2 linked regions of the Azotobacter salinestris genome follow. The protein of the gene in region 2 interacts with the protein of the main gene of each other region in a pairwise test. Links are inferred from orthologs where the notes say so. Each region holds a gene or a part of one and is shown on either strand. Other genes may lie near its edges.

Region 1 (2,882 bases), 2.6 Mb from region 2 along the record:
GGCGTAGTTCGCCACCTTGGCCTTGGCGCCGGTCAGACAGTTGAAGAGCGCGGTCTTGCCGCAGTTGGGGTTGCCCACCAGAGCAAAGTGCAAAACAGGTTGAGACATAAGGACGTCACGCGGGGTGAAGGATAGCGAGGACTTTCTCGGCCTCGGCGCGGCGCAGGCCGAACTTGGTGCCATTGATACGCACGGCAATCGGGTCGGCACCGAACAGGCCAAAGCCGATGACCTCCAGCGTGGCTCCGGGCAAGAAACCCAGCTCCTTCAGCCGTAACGTCACCTGATCGTCCAGATCGCCGAACACGGTGTGGGAAACCACGTCCACAACCGTGGCCTTGGCGCCCTTGGGGAGTCGATACAGCGGCGTATGGACGGATGGCAAGACAGCTCCACCAATGGTCTTACTGGACATTCTACGTCTCATAATCGAGAGTGATTATTAATAGTGGCGGATGCGAAAGCCGAGCGCAACACGCTTCTGGGTCGGCACACCGGCCCCGCTCCGTCGCAGATCAGGCCCTCGCCTTCCCCGGCGACACCCTCAAGCGCCGGCCTCCAGCTGGGCCTGAAGGGCCTCGAGGGTTTCCAGCGCCTCCAGCCAGGCCTCCTCCAGCTCCCCCTCGCGACTCTTGAGTTTCGCCTGTTCGGCCAGCAGCTCGCGCAGCTCGTCCTTGCGTGCCGCCTCGTACAGCACCGCATCGCCGAGCCGGGCCTCCAGGCCGGCGAGCTTTTCCTGTACGCGACCGAGCTCCTGCTCGAGCTTCTCCGCCTGGCGCCGGTGCGGCGCCAGCTGCTGCCGCAGGGCAGCGGCGGCCTGGCGCTGGGCGCGCCTGTCGGTCTTGTCGCCACTTGCAGCGGGATCGCCGGCCGGCGTCTGGCGGGCACGATAGTCCACCAGCCAGCGGGCATAATCCTCGAGGTCGCCGTCGAACGCCTGCACACGGCCGTCGGCGACCAGCAGAAACTCGTCGGTGGTGCTCTTGAGCAAATGACGGTCATGGGAAACCACCAGCACCGCGCCCTCGAAATCCTGCAGGGCCAGGGTCAGGGCCAGGCGCATCTCCAGGTCGAGGTGGTTGGTCGGCTCGTCGAGCAGCAGGAGATTAGGCTTGCCCCAGGCGATCAACGCCAGGGCCAGACGGGCCTTCTCGCCACCGGAGAAATTGCCCACCGGCTCGTCGCAGCGTGCGCCGCGGAAATCGAAGCCGCCGAGAAAATCGCGCAGGGTCTGCTCGCGCTCGCCGGGGGCGATGCGCTGCAGGTGCAGCAGCGGACTGGCCTTGACGTCCAGGGCATCCAGCTGGTGCTGGGCGAAGTAGCCGACCACCAGGTTCTCACCGCGGACCAGGCGCCCGGACAGCGGTGGCAGCTCGCCGGCGAGGGTCTTGATCAGGGTCGACTTGCCGGCGCCGTTGGGACCGAGCAGACCGATGCGCGCGCCAGGTGCCAGTTGCAGCTTGACCTTCTCCAGCACAGCCTTGTCGCCGTAGCCGAGCCGACCTTCGGCCATGTCGAGCAGCGGGCTGGAAACCTTGTCGGCCTCGCGGAAGCGGAAATCGAAGGGCGAGTCCACATGCGCCGGTGCCAGCTCCTCCAGTCGCTCCAGCGCCTTGATCCGGCTCTGCGCCTGGCGTGCCTTGGTCGCCTTGGCCTTGAAGCGGCGGATGAAGCTCTCCATGTGGGCACGCTGCGCCTGCTGCTTCTCGTAGGCCTGCTGCTGCTGGGCCAGGCGCTCGGCGCGGGTGCGCTCGAAGGCCGAGTAGCCACCACGGTAGAGGGTCAGCCTGCGCTGGTCCAGGTGCGCCACGTGATCGACCACAGCATCGAGGAAGTCGCGGTCGTGGGAAATCAGCAGCAGGGTGCCCGGATAGCCCTTCAGCCAGTCCTCCAGCCAGAGGATGGCATCGAGGTCGAGGTGGTTGGTCGGTTCGTCGAGCAGCAGCAGATCGGAGGGGCACATCAGCGCCTGCGCCAGGTTCAGGCGCATCCGCCAACCACCGGAGAAATCGCCGACGCGACGCTCCATCTGCTCGGCGGCGAACCCCAGCCCGGCCAGCAGCTTGCGCGCCCGGGCATCGGCCGTATAGCCGTCGGCGCTGTCCAGTTCGGTATGCAGGCGGGCGATGGCCGCACCGTCGTGGCTCGACTCCGTAGCCGCCAGCTCGCGCTGGATGCGCCGCAGGTTGTCGTCGCCGTCGAGCACGTAGTCGACCGCCCGGCGCTCGAGGTCGTCGATCTCCTGACGCATATGGGCGATGCGCCAGTCCGGCGGCAGCTGGCAGTCGCCGGCATCGGGCAAGAGCTCGCCGAGCAGCAGGGCGAACAGGGTGGATTTGCCGGCACCGTTGGCACCGATGAGGCCGACCTTCTGGCCGGCGTGCAGGGTCAGTTCGGCGTCCTCGAGCAGACGCTGCGGACCACGTTGCAGGGTAAGATGCTGGATTCGGATCATGATGGCGGCGGAGTTTATCAGCTTCGCCGCGCGCCGCGGAGAGACAGGACATGCCGCTCGAGCTGAGGGCCTTCGCCCTGCAGTTGTACCAGCGCCCCGGTGTCGAGGCCGCCTGCCTGAGTCTGCAGGCCGGGGGGGCCGATGTCTGCCTGCTGCTCTGCGGCGCCTGGCTGGAGGCACGCGGCGTTGACTGCACCGCCGAGCGCTGCGCCGAACTGCATCGGCTGGCGCACCCCTGGCAGAGACAGGTGATCGCGCCACTGCGGCAGCTGCGCCAGGACTGGCGCCCGGCAGCCCGCGGCGATCTCGTTCTGGACGAGCTGCGCGAGCGGCTGAAAGCTCTGGAGCTGGATGCCGAATGGGCGCTGCTGCAGCGCCTGGAGACGGCCTGCCGCGACTGGCCGGCAATGCCCACCGCCGCGAAGCC
Region 2 (3,742 bases):
GGTCTCTACGAGTGCATCCTGTGCGCTTGCTGCTCGACCTCCTGCCCGTCTTTCTGGTGGAACCCGGACAAGTTCCTCGGTCCCGCTGCACTGCTGCAGGCTTATCGCTTCCTGGCCGACAGTCGTGACACCAAGACCCAGGACCGTCTGGCTGCCATGGACGACCCGTTCAGCGTATTCCGTTGCCGCGGCATCATGAACTGTGTGTATGTCTGCCCGAAAGGCCTGAACCCGACCAAGGCCATCGGTCACGTGCGCGACATGCTGCTGCGTAGCGGTACCTGATCGGTTCTTGGCAATACCGTATACCTGCGGCGTCGGGAGCGATCCTGGCGCCGCAGTCGAAGATGGATCCGCAGCTCATGAAGCCGCGCTCCTATGAAGAATTTGACTAGCAGGGGCATCCGGGCAGGCGTCCGGACTATCTGTGGGATCCGTAGTGGCTTTACCAAAGTCGCTGCTTCATGACTTTGGAACGACCATGTGCGGCTCACGCCGATGGTGTCCCCTCACAAGGGTGACCAAGCATGCAAGATAGCGTTATGCAACGCATGTGGAACAGTGCCCACCTTTCCGGTGGAAATGCTGCTTATGTGGAAGAGCTCTACGAGCTTTACCTGCACGACCCCAACGCTGTGCCCGAAGAGTGGCGCACCTATTTCGAGAAACTGCCCGCCGAAGCCGGCACCTCCTCCGACGTTCCACACGCTCCCGTCCGCGACCAGTTCGTTCTGTTGGCCAAGAACCAGCGTCGCGCACAGCCGGTCGCAACCTCCAGCGTAAGCACCGAACACGAGAAGAAGCAGGTCGAAGTCCTGCGTCTGATCCAGGCCTACCGCATGCGCGGCCATCAGGCCTCGCAACTGGACCCGCTCGGTCTTTGGCAGCGCACCGCGCCCTCCGATCTGTCGATCACTCATTACGGGCTGACCAACGCCGATCTGGACACCACCTTCCGCACCGGCGAACTCTACATCGGTAAGGAAGAAGCGACCCTACGCGAAATCCTGCAGGCATTGCAGGAGACATATTGCCGCACTATCGGCGCCGAGTTCACCCATATCGTCGATTCCGAGCAGCGCAACTGGTTCGCCCAGCGCATGGAGAGCGTGCGTGGTCGCCCGGTTTACTCCAAAGAGGTGAAAGGCCACCTCCTCGAGCGCCTGACCGCTGCCGAAGGCCTGGAGAAGTACCTGGGCACCAAGTACCCGGGCACCAAGCGTTTCGGTCTGGAAGGCGGCGAGAGCCTGGTTCCGGTTGTCGACGAGATCATCCAGCGCTCCGGCTCCTACGGCACCAAGGAAGTCGTCATCGGCATGGCCCACCGCGGCCGTCTGAACCTGCTGGTCAATGCGCTGGGCAAGAACCCGCGCGACCTGTTCGACGAGTTCGAAGGCAAGAAGATGGTCGAGCTGGGCTCCGGTGACGTGAAGTACCACCAGGGCTTCTCCTCCAACGTGATGACCCCGGGTGGCGAAGTGCACCTGGCCATGGCATTCAACCCGTCGCACCTGGAAATCGTCTCCCCAGTGGTCGAAGGCTCCGTGCGTGCCCGTCAGGACCGTCGTGGCGACGCTATCGGCGACAAGGTGGTACCGATCTCCATCCACGGCGACTCGGCCTTCGCCGGTCAAGGCGTGGTGATGGAAACCTTCCAGATGTCGCAGATCCGCGGCTACAAGACGGGCGGTACCATCCACATCGTGGTCAACAACCAGGTTGGCTTCACCACCAGCAACCCGGCCGATACCCGCTCCACCGAGTACTGCACCGATCCGGCGAAGATGATTCAGGCACCGGTCCTGCACGTCAACGGCGACGATCCTGAAGCCGTGCTGTTCGTAACTCAGCTGGCCGTCGACTACCGCATGCAATTCAAGCGCGACGTGGTCATCGATCTGGTTTGCTACCGCCGTCGCGGCCACAACGAGGCCGACGAGCCGAGCGGCACCCAGCCGCTGATGTACCAGAAGATCGCCAAGCAGCGCACCACCCGCGAGCTGTACGCCGATGCCCTGGTCAAGGAAGGCAGCCTGAGCCAGGAAGAAGTCCAGGCCAAGGGTGACGAGTACCGTACCGCGCTGGACAACGGTCAGCACGTGCTCAAGAGCCTGGTCAAGGAGCCGAACACCGAGCTGTTCGTCGACTGGACCCCGTACCTGGGCCACGCCTGGACTGCTCGTCACGACACCAGCTTCGACCTGAAGACCCTGCAGGAGCTGAACGCCAAGCTGCTGCAGATCCCGGAAGGTTTCGTCGTGCAGCGCCAGGTCGCCAAGATCCTCGAGGATCGCGACCGTATGGGCGTCGGCGCCATGCCGATCAACTGGGGCTGCGCCGAGACCCTGGCCTACGCCACCTTGTTGAAGGAAGGCCATCCGGTGCGCATCACTGGCCAGGACGTCGGTCGTGGCACCTTCTCGCACCGCCATGCCGTGCTGCACAACCAGAAGGACGCCAGCCGCTACATCCCGCTGCAGAACCTCTATGAGGGGCAGCCGACGTTCGAGCTGTACGACTCCTTCCTTTCGGAAGAGGCGGTGCTCGCCTTCGAATACGGCTACGCCACTACCACGCCGAACGCGCTGGTGATCTGGGAAGCCCAGTTCGGTGACTTCGCCAACGGTGCCCAGGTGGTGATCGACCAGTTCATCAGCAGCGGCGAGACCAAGTGGGGCCGTCTGTGCGGCCTGACCATGCTGCTGCCGCACGGCTACGAAGGTCAGGGGCCGGAGCACTCCTCCGCCCGTCTGGAGCGCTACCTGCAGCTGTGCGCCGAGCAGAACATCCAAGTCTGCGTGCCGACCACCCCGGCGCAGGTCTACCACATGCTGCGTCGCCAGGTGATCCGCCCGCTGCGCAAGCCGCTGGTGGTCCTGACGCCGAAGTCGCTGCTGCGCCACAAGGCGGCGATCTCCACCTTGGAGGATCTGGCTCACGGCTCCTTCCATCCGGTCCTGCCGGAGGTCGACAGCCTCGATCCGAAGAAGGTCGAACGTCTGGTCCTGTGCAGCGGCAAGGTTTACTACGACCTGCTGGACAAGCGCCGTGCCGAGGGCCGCGAGGACATCGCCATCGTTCGCATCGAGCAGCTCTATCCGTTCCCGGAAGAGGAGCTGGCCGAGGTCATGGCGCCCTACACCAACCTCAAGCACGTGGTCTGGTGTCAGGAAGAGCCGATGAACCAGGGGGCCTGGTATTGCAGCCAGCATCACATGCGTCGTGTCGCCAGCGCGCACAAGAAGGACCTGTTCCTTCAGTATGCCGGTCGCGAAGCCTCGGCCGCTCCGGCTTGCGGTTACGCGTCGATGCATGCCGAGCAGCAGGAAAAACTGCTGCAGGATGCTTTCACTGTTTAATGCCTTCTCGCAGAAGCAACGAATAAATAGGAATCTTAGATAATGGCTATCGATATCAAAGCCCCGACTTTCCCGGAATCGATCGCGGACGGCACTGTTGCCACCTGGCACAAGAAGCCCGGCGAAGCCGTCAAGCGTGACGAGCTGATCGTCGACATCGAGACCGACAAGGTCGTGATGGAAGTGCTTGCCGAGGCGGACGGCGTGATTGCCGAGATCGTCAAGAACGAAGGCGACACCGTGCTCAGCGGCGAACTGCTCGGCAAGCTGACCGAAGGCGGCGCTGCCACTGCCGCTCCGGCTGCCGCCCCGGCTCCGGCTGCTGCCGCTCCGGCTGCCGCTGCCGCTCCGGCCGCTGCCGAGGCGCCGATCCTGTCCCCGGC

The links. The genes of interacting proteins can lie anywhere in the genome.
Region 1: the proteins of GCU53_RS02960 (region 2) and GCU53_RS15030 interact in binary tests that used the Escherichia coli proteins (3 or more experiments, as listed by UniProt). The link is inferred for Azotobacter salinestris from one-to-one orthologs.

What each region holds. Positions count from the first base shown.
Region 1 is NZ_CP045302.1:3,242,963-3,245,844, reverse strand. It holds GCU53_RS15030 (ATP-binding cassette domain-containing protein), read right to left. Parts: upstream 2,456-2,882; coding sequence 545-2,455; downstream 1-544. Other genes in the region: GCU53_RS15025 (TIGR02444 family protein), read left to right, coding at 2,506-2,882; GCU53_RS15035 (FeoA family protein), read right to left, coding at 116-415; feoB (ferrous iron transporter B), read right to left, coding at 1-108. UniProt on the Escherichia coli protein: Genetic data indicate it may be involved in ribosome assembly or function.
Region 2 is NZ_CP045302.1:645,018-648,759, reverse strand. What follows is about bases 203-3,559. They hold GCU53_RS02960 (2-oxoglutarate dehydrogenase E1 component), read left to right. Parts: upstream 203-527; coding sequence 528-3,359; downstream 3,360-3,559. Other genes in these bases: sucB (dihydrolipoyllysine-residue succinyltransferase), read left to right, coding at 3,402-3,559; GCU53_RS02965 (succinate dehydrogenase iron-sulfur subunit), read left to right, coding at 203-285. In the rest of the region: more of GCU53_RS02965, read left to right, coding at 1-202; more of sucB, read left to right, coding at 3,560-3,742. UniProt on the Escherichia coli protein: E1 component of the 2-oxoglutarate dehydrogenase (OGDH) complex which catalyzes the decarboxylation of 2-oxoglutarate, the first step in the conversion of 2-oxoglutarate to succinyl-CoA and CO(2).